Regions from separate parts of the Clostridium omnivorum genome, predicted to be linked through region 1. Evidence: predicted binding sites of a transcription regulator. Region 1 holds the regulator's gene; the other holds the start of a gene.

Region 1 (16,604 bases):
TGTACAATTTGAGGACGCAATTAAGGTTATTACTGCAAATCCTGCTGAAATTTTGAAGCTAAAAGGAAAAGGTAGAATTGCAAAGGGTTATGATGCAGATGTAGTACTTTTAGATGAGAAGGATTTAAGTATTGATACTGTTATTGCAAAGGGAAGAATTATGATAGAAGAGGGACAAGTACAGGTACTTGGAACTTTTGAATAAGCATATAGCAAAATAAGGGTGTGAGAATTTATTCATACCCTTATTTCATTTTTTAAGAAAATATAATTTTTGAAGCAAGATCATATAATAATTGATTTCCCTTAGAGTTAAGGTGTAAGCCATCAAGATAATAATTAATAGCTTTATCTTCCTCTAAAAGCCTGTGAAAAGGGGTAAAGAAGTCTATATATTTTATTCGATTATCTATTGCATAGGAAAGTATTTCATTTCTATAAGCTTTTATTTCTTCATTTACTTTATAATAATTTACACCACTGCTCCATAGCCTTTCAGCCATTATAGGAACTACAGGGGGTTGAATGGCTAATATAGGCTCTGATCCTAAGCTTTGGGCTTCTTCAATAATTAATATAATATTATCTTTTACATAGTTATATGATAGATCGGATAAAATATCATTTGATCCACCCATTATCACTGTAAAACAAGATAAGTTGGAAGATATATCTTCATAAGCTCTAAAAAGCATCCCAGCAGTTGTGTCTCCATTTATACCTTTATTTATAATATCTATTGATTTGTTTTTTGATAGCAGATAAGCCCAAGATTTATCATGGTCAACTCCGTAACCATAGGTAAGGCTATCTCCAATAAGAAGTATTTTCATTGTATTGCCTTTCTGTTTAATATTTTATATATTTATTTAAATAATACAATTATTATAAAAAAAGCACCACTGATTTTAAAGATTATTTAACAGTGATGCATTAGTTAATTTATTTTTTAGCTGGAGTAGGCTTGCTATCCAATTGTTTTTCTTCAGCAGCCTTAAATTCAGCACTTCTAGAATGATATTTTGCGCTGTCCATAGGGCCTTTTGGTTTTTTTATATATTCATACCTTTTCATTCCCATAAAATCCCCTCCTATAGCTGATAAAACATGTACGCAGCGTTAAAGATAAATTTTTTTATCCCTTATAAATATTATGTGAGGAAATTTTATTATTATGCTGTTATATCTTTGTGAAAAAGTGGTGTATAATATGAATATTACTCAGATAAGATAACTTTTAGCAGCAGAGGAGAAAATATGAAAAATTTTTTAATAATATTTGTTATTATATCTATTGGTATATTTGGAATTATTAATTATTATATAGGAATGAGGGGTTGGCAAAATGTTGGAAGCCTTATTCCTTTTTTAAATAGTAAGGTATATTGGATAGTATTTTGGGTAATAGCACTTTCCTATATAATATCAAAAATAGGCGAAAAATATATACCAGCAGGTATTGAGAGCTATTTAAATCTCATAGGTGCTTATTGGCTTGCAGCAATGTTATATTTTATTATTATTCTACCAACAGTGGACATTATAAGAATTTTAGGAGTTAAAGCTAGTTTCATTCCTATAGGAATAAAACAAAATGCTGCACTTAAAACAACTGCAGGCCTTTTAGCTTTTTTTGTTGTAATTGCACTTGTAGCTTATGGAAGCTTTAATGCTAGAAATGCTAAAGTTGTAAATTATGATATTAATATTCAAAAGAGTGCAGGCTCATTGAATAAATTAAATATTGTTATGGTTTCTGACATACACTTAGGGGATATAGTTGATAATAAAAGATTGCAAAACATGGTGGAGAAAATTAATGCTGAAAATCCAGACCTTGTTTTACTTGTAGGGGATATAGTTGATGAAAAAGTTGAACCTTTTAAAAGGCAGCATATGGGAGAAAGTTTTTCAAAGCTTAAGGCAAAGTATGGAGTATATGCAGTTACGGGAAATCATGAATATATTGGAGGAGAATCTGAACAAATAGTTAAAGAACTAGAGCTATCAGGGATAAAGGTTTTAAGGGATAATTATGTTAAAATTGATGATGCCTTATATTTAGTTGGCAGGGAAGATTTAGCAAGTGAGAGATTTAAAGGAACAAAACGTAAGACTATAAGCAGTATTTTGGATAATATTGATGTGAGTAAGCCAATAATTTTAATGGATCATCAGCCGCAAAAGTTGGAGGAAGCACAAAACAGCGGAGTTGATTTGCAATTATCAGGACATACCCATAGAGGGCAGATGTTTCCAAACGAAATTTTTACAAGAAAATTATATGAAATAGATTGGGGATATTTAAGAAAGGGTAATTTTAATGTAATTGTATCCTTAGGTTATGGAACTTGGGGACCGCCAATAAGAATAGGAAATAGCCCAGAAATAGTCAGGGTACATTTAACTTTTAAATAAAACTTTTATAGCATTTTGCAGCGTTTTGCACAAAATGCTATTTTTTTTCGAAAAAAGTAACAATTTTGATTAAAAATAGCAAAAAATATAAAAATTTAGAAGGAATTGTTAATCTGTGTATAGAATATTAACTTGGCATAATATGTATCTTGAAATACTTTTATTGTTAGAAAGGATTTGTAAGATTCATGGAGGATATTAATATTTTTAAAGTTAAGAATAGAAAAATTAAAAGAGAATATATTGAGTATTCCAAAATTGCTGTTATCCTAATAATCTTATCCATAGTAGCCATTCAAATGTCTTTTAAAAACTATGTTATATTTCATGCATTGATTGAACTTGCAGTAACGAATTTTGCAGTTACAATAGCACTTATAGCTATAAACACCTATAGAGTATCCACAAATAACTTTTCGACTTTTATTGGAGTTTTTTGCTTAGCTTTGGCTGTATTTAATGCTATTCACCTTTTCTATTATAGTGGGAACGAAGATATTGCCTTAAATTTCGTAAATAATATTGCCATGCAGGCAAGCTTAATTGAGGAAATAATATTAGGTGGTTCATTAATGATTTGTACTATATTTTTACATAAAAAAATTAATATAAGAAGGGTTTATTTTATTTACTTCTTTATATGTTTGGTAATTGGGTTAGTATTGCTTTATGGTAAAATACTACCTAATTGCTATAGCCTTCCGAATGGTGTCACTATATTTAAAAAATCAGTGAATATAATTGTTGCACTTTTTCTTTTGGCAGCAATATTTATATTGAATAAAAAAGAAAACAAAGAACAATTGCATAGGAAAGTATATATATTAATTAATTTATCAATCTTTTTTGCTTTTATTTCTGAGATTTCTTTTGTTTTCTATAAATTTTTAAATGAAAGCTATGCTGCACTAGGTCACTTATGCAAATTGATTTCCTTCTATCTTATGTATAAGGCTGTGAGTGAAACAAGTTTACAGGCACCTTATAAAGTATTATTTTACGAATTAAGTCAAGCTAATAGCAAGCTAAAACACAATAACATAGAACTACAAAGGATGAATAATGAATTAAAACGAGAAATTAAGGAGAAACAAGTTACTGAAGAAGCTCTTAGAGAAAGTGAAGAAAGATATAAACAATTGGTGGAATTATGTCCTGATGGTATAGTTGCATATGATGAGGATGAAATATTTTTTGTAAATAAATATGCAGCAAGGATGCTGGGTTATGAAAGTGCGGATGAATTAACCTGCAGTGCTGTTAATGAAATTTTAATGCCTTCTAGCAAGGAAAACTTTATAAAGGAGATTCAGAAGGTAAAAAGCAGGCTTAAAGAATCAGTGTTACTTCAAGAAAAACTTATAAAATATGATGGAAGTATGATAGATGTAGAGGTAAAGGCAAGCTGCATACCTCACAATGGAAAAGAAGCTGTTTTAGTTGTTTTAAGGGATATAGAGATAAGAAAAAAAGCAGAAGAAAATGAAAGGCTGCTTAATGATGCTAAGGAATATGATAAGATTAAAAATGAATTTTTTGCAAATATATCCCATGAGCTTAGAACACCTATTAATGTGTTATATGGAGTAATTCAATTAATGGAGCTCTATCTAAATAGAGATATGATACAAGAGCATATAAATGATGTGAATAATTATACGAAGATTATGAAACAAAATTGCTACAGGCTTTTAAGGCTTATAAATAATTTAATAGACATAACTAAAATTGATTCGGGTTTTTTTACTCTTCATATTCAAAATTATAATATTGTAAGTATTGTAGAGAATATAACTATGTCAGTAGTTGAGTATGCTAAAAATAAGGGCTTATATATTGAGTTTGATACTGATGTGGAAGAAAAAATAATGGCTGTTGATCCGGATAAAATAGAGAGAATACTTCTCAATTTGCTTTCGAATTGCATAAAATTTACTGAACCAGGCGACAGTATTAAGGTTAACATTCAGGATAATGGAAACACAGTAATATTAAAGGTAGAGGATAGTGGCATAGGTATTCCTAAAGATAAATTGGATGTTATTTTCGAGAGATTTAGACAGGTAGATAGGTCCTTAGCAAGAACCCATGAAGGAAGCGGTATAGGCTTATCTTTAGTAAAATCTATGGTAGAACTTCATGAAGGAAGTATAGCGGTGGAAAGTGAATATGGTAAAGGAAGCAAATTTATTATAGAATTACCTGTAAATGTGCTGCCCCAAGAATCGTTGCCAGTGGAGAGTGCTGTATCTGGTAATATTGAGAGAATTAACATAGAATTTTCAGATATTTATCTATAAAATTAGTTAAAGTAGTCACCTAAAACATTTTACGCTCATATACTGAAATGGAACACAGTATATGGAGGTTTATAATGTATTGTTTTACATGTATTAATGGAGTAAATTGTGTACTTAATGAATTGATGCTTTGGACAGATATATCTAGTGAGCATCCTATCTTTGTTAAGACTGTTGCAGAGCTTTCGAAGAAAAATTTGCCGCCTAGTATAGTAAATGAACTTATGCAATTAAATAAGGCCTTTACAGATTTAAACAAAAGAGCTAAAAGTCTTCAAGGCATGATGGCTCAAAATCCTAATTTAATGAACCAGTATGTAATGCAGCTTGAAAGATTAGTAAATGAATTTATAGTGATAGATAGAAGAGCAATACAGGTATATCCACAGGTAAGAGCTTATGGAAAGGATGATAAGACCTTCCAAACTCTTTTAAATCATATTGAGCATGAGCAAAGATTTATGCTTGAAACTTTTAATAACATAAGAACGCAGCTTGTAAGGTAAAACACCCTTATGTAGATTACCCCCTATGAATTAATAGTTCATAGGGGGTAATTATTTTATTAGTATAATTTTATGAATGCTGGAGAAAAAAAGAGTAATAGCATTTGTAAAGGGGATATTCTTATGATATATGACAAGCAAATTCAAGATTTTTTTAGTTCATTAAATAGGCTTGAGGATAAGGCGTATTTTAAATTTATTGTAAGTTATTTAGCAGCACCTACTCTTTATAGTTCAAAGCCAGCAACTATTTTGAGTTTTAATAAAACACAGAGAAACTTGTATGAATTATGGAATCAATATGAATATATGGTGAGAGAGTGGAACATAACTGATTACTTGCTTTTAAAGGAAGATAAATATGCAAAATTAGTAATGTTTTATAATAATAAATTAAAAGATGTTTTGGAAAAAGAAGAAAATAGAAGATATTTAATTAAACTAGGATATGACGAAAATGGAAGTATATATGATTATTTAAATGAATTAAAAAGGAGATTTCAAAAAACTTGTCCCCATGAAATAGGTATATTTTTAGGAATACCTCTTGAAGATACAAAAAAGTTTATTGAAAAAAAGGGGAAAGAGTTTAAGTATTGCGGCTACTGGAAGGTTTATGATAATTTAGAAGAGGCAATGTCTATTTTTCAAAGCTTTGATGCTGCTAGACTGGAAATAATAAACAAGGCTTTAAAAGAACTAATACATATTTCAAATTAAAGGCTGCTAAGCTTCTTAGCAGCCTTAAGATTTTATTCAAGTAAACTTTCCCATTCTTCATAAAGTTCCTGAAGGGTGGCTTCCGTGGAGGCTATTTCTTTATTTACCTCTTCACTTTTTTTAGGATTTGAATATACTTCTTCAAGACAAAGTTGATTTTGAAGCTCAGCAAGGCTACTTTCAAAATCACTAATTGATTTTTCAAGTGTTTTTATTCTTTGCTGTTTTTCTTTTTCAGCTTTTTCTTGTTCTCTCTTTTTCTTTCTTTCTTCTTGAATTTGAGTTTTAGTTTTTCCTTGGTTCTCCATTTCTTCTTGGTAGCGTAAAGGATTCTTTTTCTTTTCTATAAAATAGCTGTAGTTTCCAAGGTACTCTTTGATTCCATCCTCATTTAATTCATAAATTTTTTCTATAACTTTATTTAAGAAGTATCTATCGTGAGATATTACTAAAACTGTACCATCATAGTTAAGTAGAGCATCCTCTAAAGCTTCTCTTGAAACAATATCAAGATGATTTGTAGGTTCATCTAAAAGTAAAAAGTTAGATTTTGAAAGCATGAGCTTTAAAAGATTAATTCTGCACTTTTCACCACCACTGAGTGTGGATATGTTTTTAAATACATCATCGCCTGTGAATAAAAATGCTGCTAAGGAAGTTCGTAGCTGCGTAGTAGTCATATTAGGAAAGGTATCCCATACCTCATCAAGAATTGTCTTTTCAGGATCCAAATTCGATTGTTCTTGATCGTAATATCCAATAAAAACATTTTTACCTAATACTTTAATACCAGAATCCTGCTGCAATTTATCCATAATAATTCTAAACAGAGTAGTCTTTCCTCTACCATTTTCTCCAATAAGAGCTGTCCTGTCACCACGTTTAATATCTGCTTCTAAATTGCTAAAAAGATGTTTTTCTCCAAAGCTTTTAGAAAGCTTTTCTATATGCAATACATCATATCCACTTTTTATTTGTGTTTCAAATTTTATCTTTGATGCTTTAGCTTCTCTATCAGGAGCATCTATTCTTTCAATTTTAGCCAGTGCTTTTTCCCTGCTCTCTGCTGCCTTTATACTTTTTTCTCTATTAAAGGAACGGTAGCGCTCGATTATTTCTTCCTGCCTTTTAATTTCTGATTGCTGCAGATTATATGCTTTTAGCTGCACTTCATAATTTTTTTTCTTTAAGTCCACAAAGGTAGTGTAATTTCCATTATAGGAATTCATATGTCCACCTATAAGTTCAAAGGTTCTATTAGTAATTGAGTCAAGAAAAAATCTATCGTGGGATATTATTACTATTGTTCCTTTATAAGCTTTAAGGTATTCTTCTAACCATTCAATGGCATCTAAATCCAAATGATTGGTAGGCTCATCAAGAAGCAGTATTTCCGGACTTGTAAGTAATAGTTTGCAAAGGGCAACTCTTGTCTTTTGGCCGCCGCTTAATATGTTTATAGGCTTTTCGTAGTCATTTTCAGTAAAGCCCAACCCCTTTAATACTCTACTAATTTCTCCCTTATAAGTATATCCTCCACGATTATTATAAAGTTCAGAAAGTGTTGTGTATTCCTTGATTATTTTATCGTGATATTCCTGATTAGCAATATCATAGGGTTCATTAAGCTTAATTTCTAATTCTTTTAACCTGGCTTCCATCTCTAAAAGTTGATTAAAAACACCTAAAACTTCATTATAAATCACATTGCTGCTCTCTAATGATAAGTGTTGAGCTAGATAACCCACTTTTTTATTCTTATCAATAAATAAATCTCCGCTATCTTGTGAAAGTTCTCCAGTTAAAATTTTAAAAAGAGTACTTTTACCAGCACCATTGGCACCTACTAGACCAACTTTGTCGCATTCATTAACATTAAAGGTTACTTTATCTAAAACTATATCTATACCATAGCTCTTATGCAAATCTTTACAACTTAAAACTATCATTCTGTTCACTCTCCCACAAAATATTTTACTATGTAATGGGTGATTTTTGTAGCAAAAATAAAAAAAATCTTTAAATTGTTTTATTATACTTTACATTTTAAGCTAAAGGAGTTAATTTAGAATATGAAATAATGGCATTTATATTATGTCAAAATATTGACAGTGAAAAAAATTTAAGTAATACTATTAAATAGAATATACTATTAGGTAGAATGTGATAATAAATCGATTAATATATGCATACAAGTTAATTTGAAAGAGGTGCGCTATGGAAGGTAAAAAGAAGAATATCTCAATGGCAGTTATTAAAAGATTACCAAAATATCAGAGGTATTTAGGAGAGCTATTAAAAAATGATGTAGATAGAATCTCATCTAAAGAATTAAGTGAAAGAATCGGTTTTACAGCTTCACAAATAAGGCAGGATTTGAACTGCTTTGGTGATTTTGGCCAACAGGGCTATGGCTACAATGTAAAAGATTTATACAATGAAATCAACGGGATTTTAGGACTTACAGGAGAATATAAAACTATAATTATAGGTGCAGGAAATATAGGGCAGGCAATTGCAAACTATACTAGATTTGAAAGATTGGGTTTTTCTCTTAATGGCATTTTTGATACAAATCCTAAGCTTGTAGGTATGAAGATTAGGGATGTAGAAATCGATGACATAGATAATTTAGGCGATTATTTAGCACATAATGAAATAGATATAGCTATAATCTGCGTACCTCGGAACAGTGCACAAAGGGTATCCAATATTTTGGTGGAAGGCGGGGTTAAAGGAATATGGAACTTTGCACCAGTAGATTTGATTGTACCTAAAGATGTAACTGTAGAAAATGTGCATTTGAGTGAAAGTCTTATGACTTTATCCTATCTTTTAAAGAATAAAGACTTAGAAGACCAAGAATAAAAATAAATAATTTAAGTTAAAGGACTAAATGTAAAATTCATGCATTTAGTCCTTTAACTTTGTTAGATTATAAACAATCCCTTGTTTTTAGTGAAAATATTAAAATTTTAAGCAAAAAAACCTTGAAAAATAGAATTATAAAAATATTATAAATAATTACTCTTTTTGTTGAATTCCTATAGTGCAAGAGCTATAATAGGATTTGAGGTATAAATTAACAACTATTTTTTTCAAGCTTGTTAATAATATAACAAACTTGGGCTGAAAAAGTGATGGGAGGATTATCATGGAAGAAAAAAACGTGGTTCTTTCGAAAGAGGGCAATATTGCTGTAATTACTATCAATAGGCCTAAGGCTCTCAATGCTCTTAATACGGAAACTCTATTGGAACTCAATAACGTAATTGAAGCAGTAGAATTAGACGATGAGGTATATGCAGTTATACTCACAGGAGCAGGTGAAAAAGCATTTGTTGCTGGAGCAGACATTTCAGAAATGAAGAATATGACTGTTGTTGAAGGAAGAAAGTTTGGTAAACTTGGAAACAAAGTATTTAGGAGAATAGAAAATTTAGAAAAGCCTGTTATAGCTGCACTTAATGGTTTTACACTAGGTGGAGGCTGTGAGCTGGCTATGTCATGTGATATTAGAATAGCATCAACAAAAGCTAAGTTTGGACAACCAGAAGCTGGACTTGGAATAACTCCAGGTTTTGGCGGCACTCAGAGAATGGCAAGACTGGTAGGAATGGGAATGGCTAAAGAATTAATATTCACTGGGAAAATGATAGATGCCAATGAAGCTTTGAGAATTGGTTTAGTTAATAGTGTTTTTGAACCAGAAAAGCTTATGGAAGAGGCAAGAGCATTGGCAAACAGCATAGCTTTGAATGCCCCAATAGCAGTAAGACTTTGTAAGAGCGCTATAAATAGAGGTATACAATGTGATATTGATACAGCTCTTATGTATGAAACTGAAGTATTTGGAGAGTGCTTTGCCACAGAAGATCAAAAGGAAGGCATGACTGCCTTTGTGGAAAGAAGAGCAAAAAACTTTAAAAACAGATAATTTTCAGTAGTGCAATAAGGGAGGAATTAGAATGAATTTTCAACTCACTAAGGAACAAGAATTTGTAAGACAGATGGTAAGAGAATTTGCTATTAATGAAGTAAAGCCAATAGCTGCAGAAATTGATGAAACTGAAAGATTTCCAATGGAAAATGTTAAGAAGATGGCAAAGCTTAATATGCTAGGAATTCCAGTTCCTGAAATCTATGGTGGTGCTGGCGGTGATAACTTATCTTACATAATAGCAGTAGAAGAGCTTTCAAAGGTATGCGGAACCACAGGAGTTATTCTTTCTGCTCATACTTCACTAGCATCAGGTCTCTTGCAGCAGTTTGGAAATCAAGCTCAAAAGGAAAAGTATTTAGTTCCATTAGCTAAAGGAGATAAAATTGGAGCTTTTGGACTTACAGAACCTAACGCTGGAACAGATGCGGCTTCACAGCAAACTACAGCTGTTTTAGATGGCGATCACTATGTTATTAATGGTTCAAAGATATTTATTACAAATGGTGGAGTTGCAGATACTTTCTTAATATTTGCAATGACAGATAAGAGCAAGGGAACTAAAGGAATATCCTGCTTTATAATTGAAAAAGGATATCCAGGCTTCTCTATAGGTAAGGTTGAGAATAAGCTTGGAATTAGGGCTTCTTCAACCACTGAGCTAATATTTGAAAATTGCATAGTACCTAAAGAGAACTTAATTGGACAAGAAGGAAAAGGTTTTGGTATAGCAATGAAGACTCTTGACGGAGGAAGAATTGGTATAGCTGCTCAAGCATTAGGCATAGCAGAAGGGGCTTTTGAAGAAGCTGTTAAGTATATGAAGGAAAGAAAACAATTTGGTAAGTCACTGAGCGCTTTCCAAGGATTACAGTGGATGATAGCAGATATGGATGTAAAAATTGAAGCTGCTAGATATTTAGTTTACAAAGCTGCCTTTAATAAAGATAATGGACTTCCATATTCTGTTGAAGCTGCAAGAGCTAAATTATATGCTGCAGAAGTAGCTATGGAAGTAACTACAAATGTAGTTCAAATATTCGGTGGATACGGTTATACCAAGGAGTATCCTGTTGAAAGAATGATGAGAGATGCTAAGATTACTGAGATATACGAAGGAACTTCTCAAGTTCAGAAGATGGTTATAGCTGGTAATGCATTAAAATAGCTCAAGTAGTTACCCAGTGTTTCGAGTGAAAGGAGAAAAAGATATGAACATTATTGTTTGCTTAAAACAAGTTCCAGATACAAATGAAGTTAGAATAGATCCAAAAACAGGAACTCTTATAAGAGAAGGAGTTCCATCAATAATAAATCCAGATGATAAAAATGCTCTTGAAGAGGCATTAAAGCTAAAAGATGAATACGGTGCTCATGTTACAGTAATAAGCATGGGACCTCCACAAGCAGAAAAAGCATTAAGAGAAGCTTTGGCTATGGGAGCTGATGAAGCTATACTTGTAACTGACAGAGCTTTTGGAGGAGCAGATACTCTAGCAACTTCAAGAGTTATAGCAGCAGCTATAGCAAAACTTCCATATGATATAGTATTTGCAGGAAGACAGGCAATAGATGGTGATACTGCACAAGTTGGACCTGAAATTGCTGAACATTTAAATCTTCCACAAGTTACATATGTAGAAGAAGTTAAGTTTGAAGGAAAAGAACTAAGAATAAGAAAAGCTTTAGAAGATGGATATGAAATAGTAAGAGTTAATACACCAGTTCTTCTTACAGCTATTAAAGAATTAAACCAGCCAAGATATATGGATGTAAAGAATATTTTCAAGGCTTTTGATGAAGAAATTAAAATTTGGACAGCAAATGATATAGATTTAGATAAATCCCTTCTTGGACTAGCAGGTTCTCCAACAAAGGTAAGAAAGTCTGCAACTAAAGAGGCTAAAGGAAAAGGAGAAATAGTAAACCTGCCAGCTAAGGAAGCAGCAGCTTATGTAGTACAAAAATTAAAGGAAAAACACTATATCTAGAGGAGGGATAGCAGATGAATATTTCTGAATATAGAGGAGTTTGGGTTTTCGCTGAACAAAGGGAAGGAATACTTCAAAAAGTTTCATTAGAACTTTTAGGAAAAGGAAGAGAAATAGCAGATAAGCTTGGAGTGGAATTGACTGCTGTACTTTTAGGAGATCAGGTTGAAAAACTATCAGATACTTTAACAGCTTTTGGGGCTGATAAGGTTCTACTTGCAAATCACGAATTATTGAAATATTATAATACTGACGGATATTCAAAGGTTATATGTGATTTAGTCAATGAGCATAAACCTGAAGTATTGCTAATTGGAGCTTCCTATATAGGAAGAGATTTAGGTCCTAGAGTAGCTGCAAAGCTAGGTACTGGACTTACTGCTGATTGTACAGGTCTAGATGTTGATGAAGAAACAAAGAATCTTTTAATGACAAGACCTGCTTTTGGTGGAAATCTAATGGCTACAATAGAATGTGCTGATCACAGACCTCAGATGGCAACTGTTAGACCAGGTGTATTTGAAAAGCTTCAAAAGGATGAAACAAAGAAGGCTGAGGTAAATAAAATAAATGCTTCTCTTGCAGAAAATGATATAAGAACTAAGCTTGAGGAAATTGTAAAACTTGCTAAAGAGGAAGAAGATATTACTGAAGCACAATTTGTAATATCTGGTGGTAGAGGTGTTGGCAGCAAGGAAAACTTTGATTTATTAAAGGAAGCTGCAGAAGTGCTAGGCGGAACAGTAGGCGGATCCCGTGCTGCTGTTGAGGCTGGCTGGATAGATAAGGCATTCCAGGTTGGTCAAACTGGTAAAACTGTTAGACCAGTAGTTTACATAGCTTGTGGTATTTCTGGAGCTATACAGCATTTAGCTGGTATGCAGGATAGTGACTATATTATAGCTATTAATAAGGATTCAGATGCAGCAATTATGAAAATAGCAGACTTAGCTATAGTAGGGGATTATAGACAAGTATTGCCTGAATTAGCTGCTAAAATCAAAGAAGCTAAAAATAACTAAGAACTAAGAAGTAAGAAGTAAAAAGTAATACTTCTTAACTATTACTTATTATTTATAAATGGAGGTTTTATCATGGAAAAGATTTTTGTTCTTGGAGCAGGTACGATGGGAGCTGGTATTGCTCAAGCATTTGCTGCTAAGGGATATGAAGTTATAATCAGAGATATAAAGGATGAATTTGTTGATAGAGGTCTTGCTGGTATACAAAAGGGCTTATCAAAGCTTGTTGCTAAAGGCAAGATCACTAATGAGGCTATGGAAGAGCTTCTATCAAGAATATCAGGGACTACTGATATGAATTTAGCTGATGACTGTGATTTAGTAGTTGAAGCAGCTATAGAAAACATGGAAATAAAGAAGCAGATATTTGCTGAACTTGATAGAATATGTAAGCCAGAAACTATATTAGCATCTAACACTTCTTCTCTTTCTATAACTGAGGTAGCAGCTGCTACAAATAGACCAGACAGAGTTATAGGAATGCACTTTTTCAATCCAGCTCCAGTAATGAAGCTTGTTGAAATAATAAAGGGTATGGCAACTTCACAGGATACCTTCGACAAAGTTAAAGAGGTTTCTTTAGCTATAGGAAAGGAACCAGTTGAAGTAGCAGAAGCTCCTGGTTTTGTAGTAAATAGAATATTGATTCCTATGATTAATGAAGCTTGTGGAATTCTAGCTGAAGGAATTGCCTGCGCAGAAGATATAGATAAAGCTATGATGCTTGGTGCAAATCATCCAATGGGACCTCTAGCTTTAGGTGACCTTATTGGACTAGATGTATGCCTTGCAATAATGGATGTTCTTTATAAAGAAACAGGGGATTCAAAATATAGAGCTCACTCTCTACTTAGAAAATATGTAAGAGCCGGCTGGCTTGGAAGAAAGTCAGGAAGAGGATTCCACAACTACGCTAAATAGTTTTTAACTGTTAAGTAAAACTTTCCAAGAAAATATTTTAAAAAGCCATTGAGAATATCAATGGCTTTTGTTATGCTCTTATTGTGAAGAAAATAACGAATATAATCTATATATAAATATCCTACTATGGGAGTTGAAAATATGTACACTAGAGAAAAAAGAGAAGAGATTATTCAAAAGTCACATAAGAGATCTGCTGAATATGGTATAGAAAAAGAAAGAGTTGTTTCGAAAAAAATCCTTAAAGCAGATGAAGTTTCTAAGAATATTGAAAAGAATAAGGCCCTTATAAGGGTTGCAGAACCTTTTATGAAAGTTCTTTATGATTTTTTAATGGGATCAGGCTTTTTTATTATACTTACTGATAAAGAAGGGTGTATTCTAAATGTAGTTGGAGATAGAGAAGTGGTTAAAGCAGCGGCAGAAATGAATATGGTAGTTGGGGCCTACATGGATGAAAAAAGTATAGGAACTAATGCTATGGGAACTGCTATAAGCGAAAATGCACCTATTCAGATTTCTGCTACAGAGCATTTTATCACTGCTTACCATAAATGGACATGCTCTGCAGCGCCAATACACAGCGAGGATAGAGAAATTATTGGTACGCTAAATCTAACAGGAAGCAGCGATCTGGTTCACCCTCATACCCTTGGTTTGATTGTGGCTGCGGTAGAATCTATAGAAAATCAGATGAAGAGTGAGGCTGCTCATAATAAGTTGTTAGAGACAAATGGATATATGAGCACAATAATACAATCCATATCTACCGGGCTTTTAACTATAGACAACAGCGGAAAAATTATTATGACCAATAAAAATGCTTGCTCCATACTAGGACTAGACGAAGAGTATATTGTAGGCAGAATGCTGGTAGAACTTATCCCTAATTGTAGAGACATAAATAAGGTATTAGAGACAGGAAAGAGCTGTCTTGACGAAGAAATTACAATATATAGAGGTGGAATAAGGGAAAGATATAATTTGAATGCATATCCTATAGCGATTGAAAGCGAAAAAACAATTGGCTGTGTGGTTATGCTTAAAGAAATACAAAGGGTAATAAATTTAGTTAATAAATATACAGGAATGAGAGCTAGATATTCCTTTGAAAATATAATTGGGAAAAGTAGAGAGATTAACAACATTATTAATTATGCAAAGAGTATAGCGGACAGTCCTTCAACTGTACTTATTCAGGGAGAAAGCGGTACAGGAAAGGAAGTATTAGCTCAAGCAATTCATAACTATAGCAGCAGGAGAGACAATGGCTTTGTAGCCATAAACTGTGGAGCTATTGCTAAAAACCTAATTGAAAGTGAGCTCTTTGGGTATGATGATGGAGCCTTTACAGGAGCTAAAAAAGGTGGACATCCAGGAAAATTTGAACTTGCAAATGGTGGCACGCTTTTTTTAGATGAAATAGGAGAAATGCCGCTGGATATGCAGGTGAATCTTTTAAGAGTTCTTCAAGAAGGAACTATAACTAGAGTTGGTGGCACGAGAGAAATTCCTGTAAATGTTAGGATAATAGCGGCTACAAATAAAAATTTGAAAAAAGAGGTTGCCAGTGGTAACTTTCGTGAAGATTTATACTATAGGTTAAGTGTAATACCAATATCACTGCCAGCTTTAAGGGATAGGCAGGAGGATATTCCTCTTTTAGTTGACTATTTCTTAAGAATTAAATCTGAAAAATTATCAAAGAATATACCTAAGATAGATCATGAAGTATATAAGAACATTTTTCAGTATAGCTGGCCGGGAAATATCAGAGAATTAGAGAACTATATTGAGAATATAGTAAATTTAAATGGAAACAGCAGCTATTCTCTAATCTCTGAATATAATGGCGACGCTAAAAATGAATTTGACCATGAGAATGATAAAGTTAAAATTGGTAATAGGCAAGAAAAGGCTTACGAGGAACAGTTTATTTGCTCTTTTGAAGAATTGGAGAAAAAGGCAATAATAGCTAGCTTAAATAAATTTAGAGGAAATGTTTCACAGGCGGCTAAGGTTTTAGGAGTAAGTAGGAATACACTTTATACAAAAATGAAAAAATATGAAATAGAAGATTGTTAAAAATTATTACAAGTGTACTAAAATTGAGCATTATATTTTAATTGATTGCTCAATTTTAGTACACTTTATTTTTTTTTACTTTTTATAAATGTTGAAAAATGCTGATAATACATTGTTGTTAAAAACATATCAAAGTTGGCACGGTAGTTGCTATATATAATAATATGAAAAAAATAAGAGAAAATAAAAGTATGATAGATTATTTGGGAGGAATTTTTAAATGAACAGATTTACACTACCAAGAGACATTTATTTTGGAAAAGATTCATTAGAAACTCTAAAGACTTTAAAAGGAAAAAAGGCTATAGTAGTTACAGGCGGAAGTTCCATGAGAAAGTTTGGATTTCTTGATAAGGTTATAGCTTATCTTGAAGAAGCTGGAATGGAAGTTAAAACTCTAGAAGGAGTAGAACCAGATCCATCAGTTGAAACAGTAATGAATGGTGCTAAAGTTATGAGAGAATTTGGACCAGATTGGATAGTATCCATAGGTGGAGGTTCACCAATTGATGCTGCTAAAGCAATGTGGATATTCTATGAGTACCCAGAATTTACATTTGAAAAAGCAGTAGTTCCATTTGGATTACCAGAATTAAGACAAAAGGCTAAATTCGTAGCTATTCCATCCACAAGTGGTACTGCTACAGAAGTTACTGCCTTTTCAGTAATAACTGATTACAAGAATCAAATAAAATATCCTT
Region 2 (16,604 bases), 2.4 Mb from region 1:
AAGCACCATCAGTGAGATACAAAGATTTGCACAGGTTGCTAAAGCTATGGCATTTTCTAAAAATCTTAAGGCTGCAATGTTTGGAAATAATATGCGTGAAGTTGCTGTTACTGATGGAGACAGGGTTGAAAGTCAGATAAAATATGGATGGGAAGTCAACTATTATGGCATCGGTGAACTTGTTGCCCTAACTGATGCTGTTACAGAAGCAGAAGTTGCTAAAAAACTTCATGAGTACAAGTTACTTTACAATATGTCTGAAAAGGATACAGAATCCGTAAAGGTTCAGGCTCGATATGAAATTGCTCTGGACAAATTTTTGGATAATAACGGTATTGTTGCATTCACAGACACATTTCAGGATCTATACGGTTTGAAGCAGTTACCAGGCATTGCTGTTCAGAGGCAAATGGCAAGAGGAATAGGTTTCGGTGCAGAGGGTGACTATAAAACTGCTTGCCTCACATCAGTTATGCACAAAATGGCTGAAGGAAGAAAAGGAGCAACTGGGTTTATGGAAGACTATACCTACGACTTAACAGAAGGACAGGAGCTTGTACTGGCTGCTCACATGCTGGAGGTTTCCCCGGAATTTGCCGCTACAAAGCCACAAATAGAAGTACATCCTCTTGGTATAGGTGGAAAAGAACCCCCTGCACGCCTTGTTTTTGAAGGAGTTAAGGGAGATGCAGTAGCTGTATGTATGACGGATATGGGAGACAGATTCAGGCTCATATGTGCAGAAATAGAACTTGTAAGCCAAACTAAGCCTATGCCAAAACTCCCTGTGGCTAGGCTAATGTGGAAACTTAAACCGGACTTCAAAAGTGGTGTAAAAGCATGGCTGGAAGCTGGCGGTGGACATCATACAGTGGTCTCTACTGCCCTTACAAGTGAAGACATTGCCATGTTTGCAAAACTTACAGATACAGAATTTATATTAATTAGGTAAGGAAAATGTCACTTGGCTGGCACCTGACATTTTGATTTAAATAGCGGTTTCGTGTTGAAACCGCTATTATCATGTGCGCCCGGCATGAGCGTAATCTTGTCGGTGAAAGTCCGATACTGGGGTTGATAGTGCCAACCGTTAGCTTAAGACAAGGGTGTCCACCGTGAAGTGGAATCTGAAGGAAGTCAGCGGCAAAACTCTGGTATGACGAATAGAAACTACATATTAGGGAAGTACATATGTTTAAAACCCGGTGGGGCTGTATTCTATTATAATCCAGCAAAGATTACTAACCAATGGATTTGGTCTCGACCTTTAATAAAGGTTATTGGTAATCATAGATTTTGTAAATAGTATTTTAAGGAACGCAATTGTGTGCTCCTATTTTACTAAATTAAATTGATAAATTATTTGAAACATAGTTGACAAAAATAATTAATGTAATATAATAAATATATAATCCATAGTAAAACAGTCGGAAATACAGTGAAGAAGGAAAGTAATATAAGGGAATTATCCAGAGAGGAAATCCACAGCTGAGAGGATTTCTATATGAAGCTTATATGAAGTGCCCTTCGGAGTAGTGTACCGAAAGACCTTTGTCTAGTAGGTTACATCGGATTCTCCCGTTATAGAGATAGAGCATACAGGTGCTTGAACAAGGTGGGACTTATGTCCAATTAGAGTGGAACCGCGGAGTAACAACTTCGTCTCTTTATATATATAAGAGATGGAGTTTTTTTATTTGCCTTGGCATATTAAAATTTGCTTAATTTTTTACAGGTTATATAGTATACTATCAAAAATTAGAAATGAAAATGGAATTTAGATGAATGTTAAATATATAAAGAGTGATCAACTTTATATATAAGCAAAAAATGAGAGGAGAAAAGAAAATGATATATAACAGTGCTTTAGAAATGATTGGTAAGACACCAATTCTTAAACTTAACAACTTAATAGATGAAAATATGGGAGAAGTATATTTAAAGCTTGAAAATAAAAATCCAGCAGGAAGTGTTAAGGATAGAGCTGCTCTTGGTATGATTGAGAGGGCTGAAAAGGATGGAATAATAAAGGCTGGAGATACAATCGTAGAGCCTACTAGCGGGAATACAGGTATTGCTCTATCTATGATAGGAAGACTAAAGGGTTATAAGGTAATTATTGTAATGCCTGAAACAATGAGTTTAGAAAGAAGAAGTATGATTAAGGCTTACGGAGCTGAGCTTGTTTTAACTGAAGGTGCTAAAGGCATGAAAGGAGCAATAGCAAAGGCTCAAGAGATTTCTGAAGAAGGAAAAGGAATATATATTCCACAGCAGTTTATAAATAGCGCAAATCCTAACAAGCACTATGAAACAACAGCTGAAGAAATAGTTGAAGATTTAAAGGATATAGATGTATTCGTATCAGCAGTTGGTACAGGTGGAACTGTAAGTGGAGTTGGAAAGAGACTTAAGGAAATAAATAAATTAATTAAAGTTGTCGCAGTTGAACCAGCTAAGTCTCCAGTTTTATCTGGAGGAGAGCCAGGACCACATAAAATACAAGGTATAGGGGCTGGCTTTGTGCCTGATAACTTTAATAAGGATGTAATAGATGACATAGTAACAGTTACAGAAGAAGAGGCATTTGAAACTGCAAGATTGGTTGCTAGCAAAGAAGGCGTGCTTATAGGGATATCTTCTGGAGCAAATGTAGCTATAGCTTTAAAAATGGCTAAAAAACTTGGAAAAGGTTCTAAAGTAGTCACAATTGCTTGTGATGGAGGAGAAAAGTATTTGTCAATGGGACTTTATGAGTAACTAATCTAAGCACAAGGACTAATGAGGCTTTGACTATATAACTTAAAGGCATTTATTTTGTTCTTGTGCATTTATTTTTAAAAGGGTGGTGATAAAATTGTTTGCCAAATTAAAATACGATATAGATAACATTTTAAAAAATGATCCTGCTGCAAAGAGTAGAGTAGAGGTATTGTTATTATATCCTTCTATACATGCTATAATTTATCATAGAATTGCAAATGTGCTTTATAGGCACAAATGGTTTATTATAGCAAGAGCCATATCCCAAATAGCAAGATTTTTCACTGGAATTGAGATACACCCAGGTGCAAAAATAGGAAAGGGACTATTTATTGATCATGGTATGGGAGTAGTAATTGGTGAAACTGCAGAAATAGGAGATAATGTAACTATATATCATGGTGTCACTCTTGGTGGAACTGGAAAGGAAAAGGGAAAAAGGCATCCTACAGTTGGGAATAATGTGGTAATAGGGAGTGGAGCAAAAATATTAGGACCGATAACAATAGGGGATGATGCTAAAATTGGAGCTAATGCAGTTGTATTGGAAAATGTGCCTTCTAGGGCTACAGCAGTGGGGATACCAGCAAAGATTATAGGAAGAAGAGCTCGCACAATTATTGAAATAAAAGATTATCAAGGTAGACAAAAGCATATTTATAATGATATGGTTATATAGCTTATAGCGATATTTTCTTTTACAAAGGATAAAAAACAGGTGTACAATAGATAAAAATAGTAATTTTTAAGATTTTATATAAATTTTATAATTCATTGAGAAAGAGGAATTTTTAATATGGATTGCAAAAACACAATTATTGATTTTTGTAATAGTATTGGAATAGATACTTTAGGGTTTATAAGGTGCAGAGTTTTTGAAGAACTTAGGCCTTATTTATTAGAAAGAAAACTGGACAAATTGGAAAATGAATTTGAGGAAAAGGATGTGGAGAAAAGAGTTAACCCTTTCTTATATATGAAGGAAGGAAAAACTATAATATCTATTGCTTTTCCTTATTCTTATGATGATATTATAAGTTCTGAAGAAGGATTTTCTAAATATACCTGGGGATCTGATTATCACAAAGTAGTAAGTAAGTATCTTGAACAAATATGTAATTTTATAAACAGCATAGGAGGAAGGGCAATTTATTTTGTGGATAATAATGCATTGCCTGAGAGATATATCGCTAAGCTTTCTGGTATTGGCTTCATAGGAAAGAATAATATGTTAATAACCCAAAAGTATGGTTCTTACGTGTTTCTAGGAGAAATTATAACTGATTTATATTTTGAAGAAGATAAGGCATTAGAAAATGGATGCGGAGACTGTAACATTTGCGCTAAGCAATGCCCTACAAAGGCTGTAAGTAGTAGCCATTCTAATATTTGTTTATCTTATATAACCCAAAAAAAGCATATTGAGGATTTTTGGTTTTCAAAACTTAATGGAAGGCTTTTTGGGTGTGATAGCTGTCAAAGGTTATGCCCATATAATGAAAGCGTAATAAAATCCAATATTAATCTCTTCAAGCCAAATGACTATATGATAAATCCTAATTTATTAGAATTAGTTTATATAGATAATAAAAATTTTAATGCTAAGTATAAGCTTACTTCCTGTGGATGGAGAGGTAAAGCAATATTGCAGAGGAATGCTTTGATTTACCTTATGTCAAAGAAAGTTGAAAATATAGATTTTAGAAAGATAAATTCACCATACGTAATGGATTATTATAATAGACTTTTAAATTATTTCAAACTATAATATAAGCATAGCTAATCCATTAGAAAGGTGGAGTTATAAGTGATATCTCCTAAAATGGCAAAGCTCATCAGTTATATGCCTGATAGTTTTGTGAAGTATATGTCAAAAGCAGTTCTAAATCATATAATAAAAAAATATGCAGATATTAATATTTATGGTGGAGAAAATTTAAAAAGTATTAAGGGCCCAGTTATTTTTATATGCAATCATTTAAGTAATTCTGATGCGCTTATTTTAAATAAGGTACTTGAAGCACAAGACGTCACTTTTGTGGCTGGAGTGAAATTAAGCGAGAATGCTACAACCAATCTTGGTATTAATATAATTAAAACAACCCCAGTAAGGCCAAATACCGCCGATAAGGAAGGTATTGAAAAAATAATTAAAATAGTAAAGGGTGGAGGTAATATTTTATTATTTCCAGAAGGAACTAGAAGTAGGACAGGTAGTATGATACAAGCAAAGAAAGGAATTTTGCTTATAGCAAAGGTTACGAAGGTGCCCATAGTACCAATAGGCATTTGGGGAACTGAAAAACTGCTGCCTATTGCAAAGGATGGAGATATGGCTTCGGAAAAGTTTAGTTATTCTAAAATAGGAGTATCTATTGGAGATGCTATGGAAATTCCAAAAAGGCTTCAGGGAGAGGACAAAGTTCAATATGAAACTAGAGCTTTAAACACAATGATGAAGGAAATAGCTAAGTTAATTCCTGAGGAATATAAAGGTGAATATAAGGATTGATTATGAAAACAGCTAATTTGGCTGTTTTTTATATATGATAAAAGTTTTATAGATAATAATAAGACCTATTGTGTAGATATAATACTTCTATGAAGCGATAACTTATTTAATAATAACTTAAAGTTGATGATAAAATCAGTTGACCAAATTGCCAAATAGTATGACCGATTATGTAAAGTAAAAATAGGTGCTTTGTGCTAATCTATTAAAGAAAATAACTTAAAATATTAGCAAGATAGATAAAAGGGCAAATTTATTTTATATAGAATATTAGTAAATGAAAACGATAATAGAAGAATAAATGAAGTATAACCATCATCTAATTTTTTCTATTGCAAAATTTGCTTCAGTTTTATATACTATAGGTGTAAACAATAATTCATTAGCAAAGTAAAGTGTCTAGAATCAGCACCAAATATTATGGTACTGTTTATTTAAATGGATATAGGAGGTATATACCATGGGAAGTAAAGCATTACAAAAATATTTAACTGAGAACCTTGAGGACTTAAGAAGCAAGGGATTATACAATGAAATTGATACTATTAAGGGCTCAAATGGTCCTGTTATTGAGATCAATGGAAAGAGACTTATAAATCTTTCTTCAAACAATTATTTAGGACTTGCTACAAATCCAAGACTAATTGAAGCTGGAATTAAGGCAACTGAGAAGTATGGAGTTGGAGCTGGAGCAGTTAGAACAATCAACGGAACTTTAGATATACATGATGAATTAGAAGCAAAACTTGCAAAATTTAAACATTCAGAAGCAGTAATAGTATTCCAATCTGGTTTTAATTGCAATATGGGTGCAATTTCAGCAGTTATGACTAAGAAGGATGCAATACTATCAGATGCTTTAAATCATGCCTCCATAATTGATGGCTGCAGACTTTCTGGAGCTAAGATTATAAGATTTGAACATTCAGACATGGAAGATTTAAGAGCTAAGGCTAAAGAAGCTAAAGAATCAGGTCTGTATGAAAAAATAATGGTTATAACTGATGGAGTTTTCTCTATGGACGGAGATATAGCTCTAATGCCAGAAATAGTAAAGATAGCAGAAGAATTTGACCTAATTACATACGTGGATGATGCACATGCATCAGGAGTATTAGGCGGAGATGGAAGTGGATCTGCAACTCATCATAACTTAATAGGAAAGATAGACTTCCAAATAGGAACACTTTCTAAAGCTATAGGAGTTGTGGGTGGATATGTAGCCGGATCAAAAGATTTAATAGATTGGTTAAAAGTTAGAGCAAGACCATTCCTATTCTCAACTTCAATTACTCCAGCAGCTGCTGCAGCTTGCATAGAAGCAATTAACATTTTAACTGAAAGTGATGAGCTTGTTAAAAAGGTTTGGGAAAATGGAAACTACTTAAAGAAAGGCCTTAAAGATTTAGGATTTGATATAGGACATAGCGAAACTCCAATTACTCCATGTATAATTGGTGATGCTGATAAGGCTCAAGAATTTAGTAGAGAGCTTCGTAAAGAAGGAGTTTATGCAAAATCAATAGTGTTCCCAACAGTACCACTAGGAACTGCAAGAGTTAGAAATATGCCTACTGCAGCTCATACAAAGGAAATGCTTGATCAAGCATTAGCAGCATATGCAACAGTAGGAAGAAGATTAGGTATAATAAAATAATAAAAAATAAAATTAAACTAATTGTGTGGAGGGTCTAACGATGAAAAAAATACTAGTAACTGGTGCATTAGGACAAATTGGTTCTGAACTTGTTATGCACATGAGAAGTATATATGGAAACGATAATGTAATAGCTACTGATATAAGAAGAATTGATGGAAATGTAGCAGTTGAGTCAGGTCCATTTGAAATATTAGATGTAAAAGATGCAAAAAGAATGGCTGAAATTGCAAAACAATATAATGCAGATACTATAATTCACTTAGCAGCACTATTATCTGCTGTTGCAGAGGCTAAACCAGTACTTGCATGGGATATAAACATGGGAGGACTATTTAATGCGCTAGAAGTTGCTAGAGAACTTAATTGTGCATTCTTTACACCTAGTTCAATAGGTGCATTTGGTCCATCTACTCCAAGCGTAAATACTCCACAAGATACTATTCAACGTCCACAAACTATGTATGGAGTTACAAAGGTTTCTGGAGAATTACTATGTGATTATTACTTCAAAAAGTTTGGAGTTGACACAAGAGGAGTTCGTTTCCCAGGACTTATTTCCTATGAAACTCTTCCTGGAGGAGGAACTACTGACTATGCAGTAGACATATACTATGAAGCATTAAAGAATCATAAATATTCAAGTTTCATTAAACAAGGAACTTATATGGATATGATGTATATGCCAGATGCTCTTAATGCAATAGTTACTTTAATGGAAGCAGATCCTTCAAAACTAGTGCATAGAAATGCATTTAATATTACTGCTATGAGCTTTGAGCCTTCACAAATTGCAGCTGAAATTAAGAAACACATAAAAGACTTCGAAATTTCCTACAATGTAGACCCAGTTAGACAAGCAATAGCTGATTCATGGCCAGATTCAATAGATTGCACTGCAGCTAGACAAGAATGGGGCTTTAGTTCAAAATACGATTTAGCTTCTATGACTACTGATATGTTAAATAAATTAAGTGGTAAGTTAAACATAAAATAATATAAATATTTTAAAGGCCTTTGACAAAATGATGTTTTGCCAAAGGCCTTTTATTTATATTGAAACAAAGAACCTATATTGAATAAATAATAATTATTTAGTGTAGGATAAACCTAGAGTATTGATTTTAGGATTATTAATGATAACATATTATTAAAATATACTTTTTTAGTATATTGATAATAACAGTTGTAAGCAGGTGAGAAAATGAATAAAGCTACTATGAAAAAAGCAGTGGAAATTTTACAGCAAAATTACAGCGGAGCTAAATGTGCATTAAATTTTAATTCACCCTATGAGCTTCTGATTGCTACAATGTTAAGTGCCCAATGTACAGATGAAAGAGTTAATATAGTTACTTCAGTGCTTTTTAAGGATTATAATACAGCAGAAAAAATGGTGGCATTGACTGAAGAAGAATTGGGAGAAATAATTAAAAGTTGTGGTTTTTACAAAAATAAAAGCAAAAATATACTAGCTACGTCTAGAGAGCTGCTACTAAAGTATAATGGAGAAGTTCCAAGAACTATGGAGCAGCTTATTGAACTTCCGGGAGTAGGGAGGAAGACAGCAAATGTAGTTCTTTCAAATGCTTATGGGGTACCAGCTATTGCTGTGGATACTCATGTGTTTAGAGTTTCTAATAGATTGGGACTTGCAAAGGGAAATACTCCAGAGGAAGTTGAAGAGCAGCTTATGAAGAATATTCCTAAAAAGCTGTGGAGCGATGCACATCATTATATAATTTGGCATGGAAGAAAAATATGCAATTCAAGAAAGCCTAAGTGCGATGAATGTCCATTAGCACCTTACTGTGATTTTAATAATGGTCTTACAGAGGATAAAAAAGCAAAGTAATAAGTGTCATATTTAAAAGGAGGTAAATTTCATATGAATAAAATTATAGGATTTATAGGCTGTGGAAATATGGCTCAAGCAATGATCGGTGGAATCGTAGACTCAGGTCTCGTAAAAGCTGAACAAGTTATAGCAAGTAATCTTCATTCGAATAAATTAGTTGAAATAGCAGAAAGGTATGGAATAAAAGCGGCTGAGAATAACATAGAGGTAGCAGAAAACGCAGATATAATAATACTTGCTGTTAAGCCAAATATGTATGCAGCAGTAATTAACCAAATAAAGGATCAAATAAAGCCCGAAGCTACTATAGTAACTATTGCTGCAGGAATAACTATAGAATTTATTGAAGAAGCATTTGAAAAGAATATTAAGGTAGTTAGAACTATGCCTAATACCCCAGCCTTAGTAGGAGAAGGTATGAGTGCAATTTGTCACAATAGTAATGTAAAATCTGGGGATCTTGAAGAAGTATTGGCGATTTTTGAGAGCTTTGGCAAGGTGGAGTTAATAGATGAGAAGCTTATGGATGCTATACCAGCAGTAAGTGGTTCATCACCTGCTTATGTTTATATGTTTATAGAAGCTCTAGCCGATGGGGCAGTATTAGATGGAATACCAAGAGAAAAGGCTTATAAACTTGCTGCACAAGCAGTATTGGGAGCCGCAAAGATGGTGCTGGAAACAGGAATACATCCTGGGGCTTTAAAAGATAGTGTATGTTCTCCAGGTGGAACAACAATAGAGGCTGTATACACCTTAGAGAAAAATAATTTTAGAGGTACTGTAATATCTGCTATGCAAAGTTGTACAAATAAAACCAAGCTAATGTCAAATAATAATAAATAAAGAGCAATAAATGCTAATTTTTTTAATCTTCGTGGTTTAAATCACGAAGATTTTTTGCATAATTAAAATAATAAGGAATAAAAAAATATTAAGGAAATCTTAAACAAATATATATATTTATTTTAAGATATCAATAGTAATATTAGTGTATGGTAAATAAAGGCTGAGAACATTATTAGAATGGGGGAAGATTTATATGAAGGTGTTGATAACTACAGATACATATTATCCAATGATAAATGGTGTAGTAATATCTATAAATAATTTATATAAAGAATTAAAAAGACAAGGGCACGATGTTAGAATAATGGCTTTATCAAGCACCGGTGAGGAATGTATTAATGGAGATGTATATTATTTAAAGTCTTTAAAAACAGGAATATACCCTGATGCAAGATTTAGAATACCATTTACAGGAAATTTAATAAAGCAGTTATTAGAATGGAAGCCGGATATAATACATTCTCAGACTGAATTTTCAACACTATTTGCAGCAAAGTATATAGCTAAAAAATTAAATATACCTCAAATTCATACGTATCATACACTATATGAGGATTATCTTACTTATATAATGAACGGAAAACTTATAAATAAGAGAACTAATGCAGCAATTACTAGATATATGCTTAATAGTATGGATGGTGTTGTTGTCCCCACTAAAAAGGTTGATAAGGTAATTAAAGGCTATGGTGTCAAAACTAATATGTTTATAGTTCCTACAGGAATAGATATAAGTAGATTTAAGAAAAAAGTATCAATGGAAGAAAAAAGATCCATGCTTCAAGAACTGAATCTCACTGAAGAGGACAATATTATTGTTTATATAGGTAGGATAGCAGAAGAGAAAAATATTGAGGAAGTAATGGAGTATTTTGCGGCAGCAAGAGATAAAATAGAAAAACTTAAACTTGTAATTGTTGGGGGAGGTCCATATTTAGAAATACTTAGAGAAAAAGCAAGTAAATTAAATTTACAGCCAGATATACGTTTTGTTGGTATGGTGTCTCCTGAAGAAACATATAAATACTATCAGCTTGGGCAAGTGTTTGCTACAGCTTCTACTAGTGAAACTCAGGGACTGACTTATATCGAAGCACTAGCCAGTTCATTGCCAGTAGTTTGCAGGTATGATAGCTGTGTAGATGGATTGATTGTAAACAATGAAACAGGATTTACTTATACAAATGAACAAGAATTTACCTCCTATATGACAAGAATTTTTTATGATAATGAATTAAGAAAAAGACTTAGCAGCGGAGCTATAAAAATGGCAGAAGAATATTCTGCAGAAAACTTTGGGCAAAATATAAGTAATGTATACCTAAAAAACTATAGCAAGTGTGTAGATTTAATACCCAGAGAAGTTAAAATAAAAAATTTTATCCGCCATGCCGTAGTAAGAAGATAATATATAGTATATTACATTTGATGTTTAAAATATAATTTGTATAGTATATATAAAGAATAGGAAGGATTTTTGTTATAAATGTAGAAATAAATAATGTAATCTATTTCGGGATATGGAGGATAACAATGAACATTTTAGATAATGGACTTAAAAAAAATCTAGAAAAGGATTTACGTTATTTGAGACTACTATCAAATCAATACCCAACTATACATTCAGCTTGTACTGAAATCATTAATTTACAAGCTATAATGAATTTACCTAAAGGAACAGAACATTTTTTAACAGATATACATGGAGAATATGAACCATTTAACCATGTATTAAAGAATGCTTCCGGGGTTATTAAACGTAAGATAGGAGATATTTTTGGAACCACTTTAAGTCAAAAGGAAATTAAGAGTCTTGCTACTTTGATATATTACCCTGAACAAAAATTAGACCTAATATTAAAAGATGAGACTAACTTAGAGGATTGGTATAGGATTACACTATATAGATTAATTGAAATATGCAGACATGTTTCAGCTAAATATACTAGATCTAAGGTTAGAAAGGCACTTCCTCCAGATTTTGCATATATCATTGAAGAGCTGCTCCATGAGTATCCAAATAGGAGAGATAAAGAGGAATATTATAGAGAGATAATAAAAACAATTATTAAAATTGATAGGGCAAATGAATTTATAATTGCACTGTCAAAGCTTATACAGAGACTTGTTGTTGACAGACTGCATATAATTGGAGATATATTTGACAGAGGTCCTGGAGCAAATATTGTGCTCGATACACTTATGAATTATCATTCTGTAGACATACAATGGGGAAATCATGATATTTTATGGATGGGAGCTGCTGCTGGGTCAGAAGTATGTATGGCAACAGTACTTCGTATTTCTGCTAGATACGCTAACTTAGATACCATAGAAGATGGGTATGGTATTAATATGCTACCGTTAGCTACCTTTGCAATTGAGTTTTATAAGAATGACCCTTGTGAAAGCTTTAAACCAAAGCCAGACAATATTGAATTAACTGATAAGGAAAACATGCTTATTGCGCAAATGCATAAGGCAATAGCTATAATACAATTTAAGCTTGAAGGGGAAATAATTAAAAGAAGACCTCAGTTTAATATGAATGATAGACTGTTATTAGAAAAAATAAATTATAAAGATGGAACTATAGATATATATGGAAAGACTTATGCTTTAAATGATACTAATTTTCCAACTATAGATCCCAAAGACCCATATAAGCTTACGAAAGAAGAAAGAGACCTTGTTGATAAATTAAAGTCTTCCTTCTTAAATAGCGATAAGCTGCAAAAACATGTTAGGTTTTTATTTGCAAAGGGCAGTATATATTTAAGATATAATTCTAATTTGCTTTATCACGGCTGCATTCCTCTAGATGATGATGGCGGTTTTAGCAGGATTAATTGTAATGGTAAAGAGTACAGTGGAAAGACCTTCTTAGATAGAATGGAGATGTTAGCAAGAGAAGGGTACTTTTACAAGGAAGATCCAAAAGCAAAACTTTATGGTATGGATATAATGTGGTACTTATGGACAGGGCCAAATTCACCACTGTTTGGTAAAAATAGAATGACCACCTTTGAAAGATACTTTATAAATGATGTTGAAAGTCATAACGAGACGAAAAATCCTTATTACAAATTTAGAGATGATGAAAAAACCTGTAATAAGATACTAGAAGAGTTTGGATTAAGCTCTGATATTTCACATATAGTAAACGGACACGTACCAGTTAAAAGTAAGAAGGGTGAAAGCCCTATTAAGGCTAATGGAAAGCTGCTAGTTATAGATGGAGGTTTTTCAAGGGCTTATCAAGGTCAAACTGGTATAGCTGGATATACTTTAATATATAACTCCTATGGATTATTATTAGTTTCTCATGAACCATTTGAGTCAACTCAGAAGGCTATTGAAGAGGAAACAGATATACTATCTACTACAGTGGTTTTAGAACAGGTGGTTGAAAGAAAAAGAGTAGGAGATACTGATATAGGAGAAGAGCTTAAGAGTCAAATAAAGGATTTAGAAGCATTACTAGCTGCTTATAGAAAAGGTCTTATCAAAGAGCAAAGATAGATTGCTCACAGTTTTTTAAATAATAAATATGGTTTTTAGCTTTGGATTATAATCCAAAGCTCTTTTATTTCTGCATTTGTTCTGTACTAAATATAGTAATTATAATAAAATATAATTAGTCGCAGTATTTATGTAGTACAACTTTAGATAAATGAGGTGCAGGTATGAAACATCTTTTTATAATAAATCCTACTGCTGGAAAAGGGAAGAATTTAAGCTTGATTCCTGAAATAGAAAAAATACTTGAAGTTAAAAAAGAAGAATATTTTGTAGAAGTAACAAAAGGAGTTGGACATGCTACTGAAATAGTTAAAAATTATGTTAAGAACGATGATTATAGAGTATATTCTGTAGGTGGAGATGGAACTCTTAATGAAGTTTTAAACGGAATAGTGGGGAGCAATAGCACTCTTGCCGTAATCCCAAGTGGAACAGGAAATGATTTTTCAAGGAATATATATGAGTACAGCGATGTACTTACAAGTCTTGAACAAGCTATAAATGGAAAGGATGTTTTTTTAGATTTAGCAAGAGTAAATGATAGATATTTTATTAATATTGCGTCTGTAGGCTTTGATGCGGAAGTAGCATATAATACTGCTAATTTTAAGAAGCTTCCCTTTGTTGGAGGAAGTTTAGCTTATATTTTTGGAATAATAGAAACTGTATTTAAATATAAATCTGTACATTTAAATATTACCATTGATGAAAAAAAGCTAAATATTAAATCTCTTTTGGCTGCAATAGCAAATGGAAAGTGTTATGGTGGTGGTATTTTAATGACACCAGATGCTATATTGGATGATGGAGTATTTGATGTATGCATAATAGAAGAGGTAAATAAATTAAAGATATTAAGACTATTCCCGAAAGCCATAAAAGGGCAGCATGCCTCAATTAAGGAGGTGTCTTTTTATAGAGGCAGAAAGGTGAAAATTAGCTGTGATGAAGAAGTATCGCTTAATATAGATGGTGAAATTCTAAGAGTTAGGGAAGTGGAATTTGAAATAATACCTAAGGGTATAAAAGTAGTTATGCCTTAATTGATTATAAATAGAAGTAGCTTTAGTAAATAAAAAGCCAGCAGTAAAAATTACTGCTGGCTTTAAGTTACTTAGGAAAAGGTTCTAAATAAAAGTAGTATACCAACAATTATTAAAGCTATAGGTAATAATAGCCCGTAATTTAACCAATAGAACATGTTGCCTAAAAACATAGATAAGAAAGCTATAATTGATACTCCACCTAATATGAAAACAGGTATTAGTAAGCCAGATTGTCTTCTTCCAAAAAGGTACAGTTGAAATAAACCTATTGCAACAGCTAGAGGATAAATAGGCCAAGTATATGCTGCAAAACCCCAATCAGTGAAAGTTTCAAATAAAAATAGCAAGCCTATTGTAGTTAAAATACCTCCTGGTACAAGGACACCTGGATCTCTTTTAGTAACAAAGAAACTGAATTCAAAAATCAATCCAGGAATTAGAATGAAAAGCGGCCATAGGTTATTCATAGTAAACCAATGTATGTTAAAAATTTTGTCTATTAGTGTGAAAATACCGATAGCAATTAATAGTAAACCCCAAAAGAGATTAGATTTTTTCAAAGTTAGCCCTCCTTAAGTAATTATTGTTACAATTTATATATTACCATAATATATATTAATTGTAATTATATTTTAGTATATTTTGTTAAATATGTATAATGGATTAAGTAAAAATATTAACAAATATATTGATTAATCAACTAAGCAATAAGATGCTTTACAGATAAAATTGTTTTTATTTTGACAAAAAACGACGTTTAATTTAAGTGCATTTTTGTTAAAATAAAAGTAGTGCATTTTACATTGAAAACGTTCTATGTTAAGTCTATGTTAAGTATATTACAAGCTGTTTAACTTTTTTTAAGAATGTGTTATAATCAAAAATGGTGCGTAATATGACAAAAATTTTACAAAATAAAGTCTTTTATTAAGAGGAGGATTTTAAAATGGCTAGAATTAGTCCAAAGGAAGATAAGTTTTACGATATGTTTATTGACACAGCTCACCTAATATATGAGGCTGCAGAGAGATTAGACGACCTTTTAAATAATCTGGATGATGTACAAAATAAGGTTAGACAAATCGAAGAAATTGAACATAAAGGGGACAAACAAGCTCATGATATACTAGAACAGCTTAATAGAAGTTTTATAACACCCCTAGATAGAGAAGATATTTACTTAATTGCAAAACAAATGGATGATATTATTGACAATATCGAAGCAACTGCACATAGATTTGTAATGTTTAATGTATCTACTGCTACAAAGGATTCATTAATACTTGGAAAATTAATTGTTAGTTCCTGCAAAGAATTAATAAGCCTTATGGAAGAATTAAAGAATGCTAGAAAGAGCACTAAGTTATCAGAAAAAATAATTGAAATAAATAGGTTAGAAGATGATGGAGACCAAATCTTCAGAAGAGCAGTAACAACTTTATTCAATGGAGAAACTCCAGCTCTTGACGTATTTAAGTGGCATGAAATCTATGATTTTATAGAACAAACGCTAGATGCTTGTGAGGAAGTTGCCAATACAGTTGAAGGAGTTGTAATGAAACATGCTTAGTTATGCAGTAATTATAACAATAGTTGTTGTTATATTGGCATTAGTATTCGATTTTATTAATGGTTTCCATGATACTGCTAATGCTATAGCTACATCAGTTTCTACAAGAGTTCTAACACCACAAGCTGCTATACTTATGTCTGCTGTGTTAAACTTTGTAGGTGCATTTTTAAGTACAGAAGTTGCTAAAACAATAGGTAGCGGAATTGTGGCTCCACAATCTGTTACTCAAGAAGTTGTAATTTCAGCACTTATTGGAGCAATCATTTGGAATCTTATTACGTGGTACTTTGGTATTCCTAGTAGCTCATCACATGCTCTTATAGGCGGCCTTATAGGTTCAGCTATGGTTTATGAGGTGACAATGACTGCTAAGCAAGCAGGCGGAATTTCCATTATGAAAGCATTTTCAATAGTAAATTGGCATAACTTTTGGGATAAAGTAGTACTATGGCTTTTCCTTTCACCAGTAATAGGCTTTATAGTAGGATTTTTAGTTATGGTAGCTCTTCAGTGGCTATTAAGAAGTGTAAGACCAAAAACTGTTACAAAGGTTTTTTCAAAGGCTCAGATTGCTTCTGCAGCTGCTATGGCATTAAACCATGGTATGAATGATGCTCAAAAATCTATGGGTATAATTGCAATGGCACTTACAACAGGGGGACTTATTCAATCCTTTTATATACCTACCTGGGTTAAATTCTCCTGTGCACTAGCAATGGCTTTAGGTACATCAATAGGTGGTTGGAAGATTATAAAGACTATGGGTATGAACATGGCAAGACTTGCACCGGTTAATGGTTTTGCAGCTGAGACAGGTGCAGCAG

The links. The regulator Rex, encoded in region 1, represses fermentation and respiration genes when NADH is low (regulators of the CRP and FNR family bind a similar motif). The targets are predictions, from matches to a motif close to ATTGTTAANNNNTTAACAAT.
Region 2: bsdE14_RS03180 (DUF47 domain-containing protein) is a predicted target of Rex. The motif match lies at 14,936-14,955, and genes of this name have one in related genera.

Annotation. Positions count from the first base shown of each region.
Region 1 is NZ_BRXR01000001.1:3,060,789-3,077,392, forward strand. Features, by position in the region: gene iadA (beta-aspartyl-peptidase) at 1-205, shown strand, start outside; gene bsdE14_RS14365 (GDSL-type esterase/lipase family protein) at 258-833, opposite strand; gene bsdE14_RS14370 (hypothetical protein) at 943-1,080, opposite strand; gene bsdE14_RS14375 (metallophosphoesterase) at 1,258-2,418, shown strand; gene bsdE14_RS14380 (MASE3 domain-containing sensor histidine kinase) at 2,607-4,718, shown strand; gene bsdE14_RS14385 (DUF2935 domain-containing protein) at 4,793-5,224, shown strand; gene bsdE14_RS14390 (DUF3793 family protein) at 5,348-5,944, shown strand; gene abc-f (ribosomal protection-like ABC-F family protein) at 5,977-7,893, opposite strand; gene bsdE14_RS14400 (redox-sensing transcriptional repressor Rex) at 8,162-8,812, shown strand; gene bsdE14_RS14405 (short-chain-enoyl-CoA hydratase) at 9,099-9,881, shown strand; gene bsdE14_RS14410 (acyl-CoA dehydrogenase) at 9,913-11,052, shown strand; gene bsdE14_RS14415 (electron transfer flavoprotein subunit beta/FixA family protein) at 11,096-11,875, shown strand; gene bsdE14_RS14420 (electron transfer flavoprotein subunit alpha/FixB family protein) at 11,890-12,897, shown strand; gene bsdE14_RS14425 (3-hydroxybutyryl-CoA dehydrogenase) at 12,970-13,818, shown strand; gene bsdE14_RS14430 (sigma-54-dependent Fis family transcriptional regulator) at 13,960-15,903, shown strand; gene bsdE14_RS14435 (iron-containing alcohol dehydrogenase) at 16,124-16,604, shown strand, end outside.
Region 2 is NZ_BRXR01000001.1:692,469-709,072, reverse strand. Features, by position in the region: gene araA (L-arabinose isomerase) at 1-952, shown strand, start outside; partial or broken gene bsdE14_RS03245 (cell wall hydrolase) at 1,205-1,306, shown strand; T-box leader at 1,430-1,670, shown strand; gene cysK (cysteine synthase A) at 1,849-2,760, shown strand; gene epsC (serine O-acetyltransferase EpsC) at 2,858-3,442, shown strand; gene queG (tRNA epoxyqueuosine(34) reductase QueG) at 3,560-4,531, shown strand; gene bsdE14_RS03225 (lysophospholipid acyltransferase family protein) at 4,571-5,275, shown strand; gene bsdE14_RS03220 (glycine C-acetyltransferase) at 5,736-6,932, shown strand; gene bsdE14_RS03215 (L-threonine 3-dehydrogenase) at 6,973-7,929, shown strand; gene nth (endonuclease III) at 8,137-8,787, shown strand; gene proC (pyrroline-5-carboxylate reductase) at 8,821-9,636, shown strand; gene bsdE14_RS03200 (glycosyltransferase family 4 protein) at 9,833-11,047, shown strand; gene bsdE14_RS03195 (fructose-1,6-bisphosphatase) at 11,173-13,161, shown strand; gene bsdE14_RS03190 (diacylglycerol/lipid kinase family protein) at 13,326-14,204, shown strand; gene bsdE14_RS03185 (LiaI-LiaF-like domain-containing protein) at 14,276-14,767, opposite strand; gene bsdE14_RS03180 (DUF47 domain-containing protein) at 15,154-15,777, shown strand; gene bsdE14_RS03175 (inorganic phosphate transporter) at 15,770-16,604, shown strand, end outside.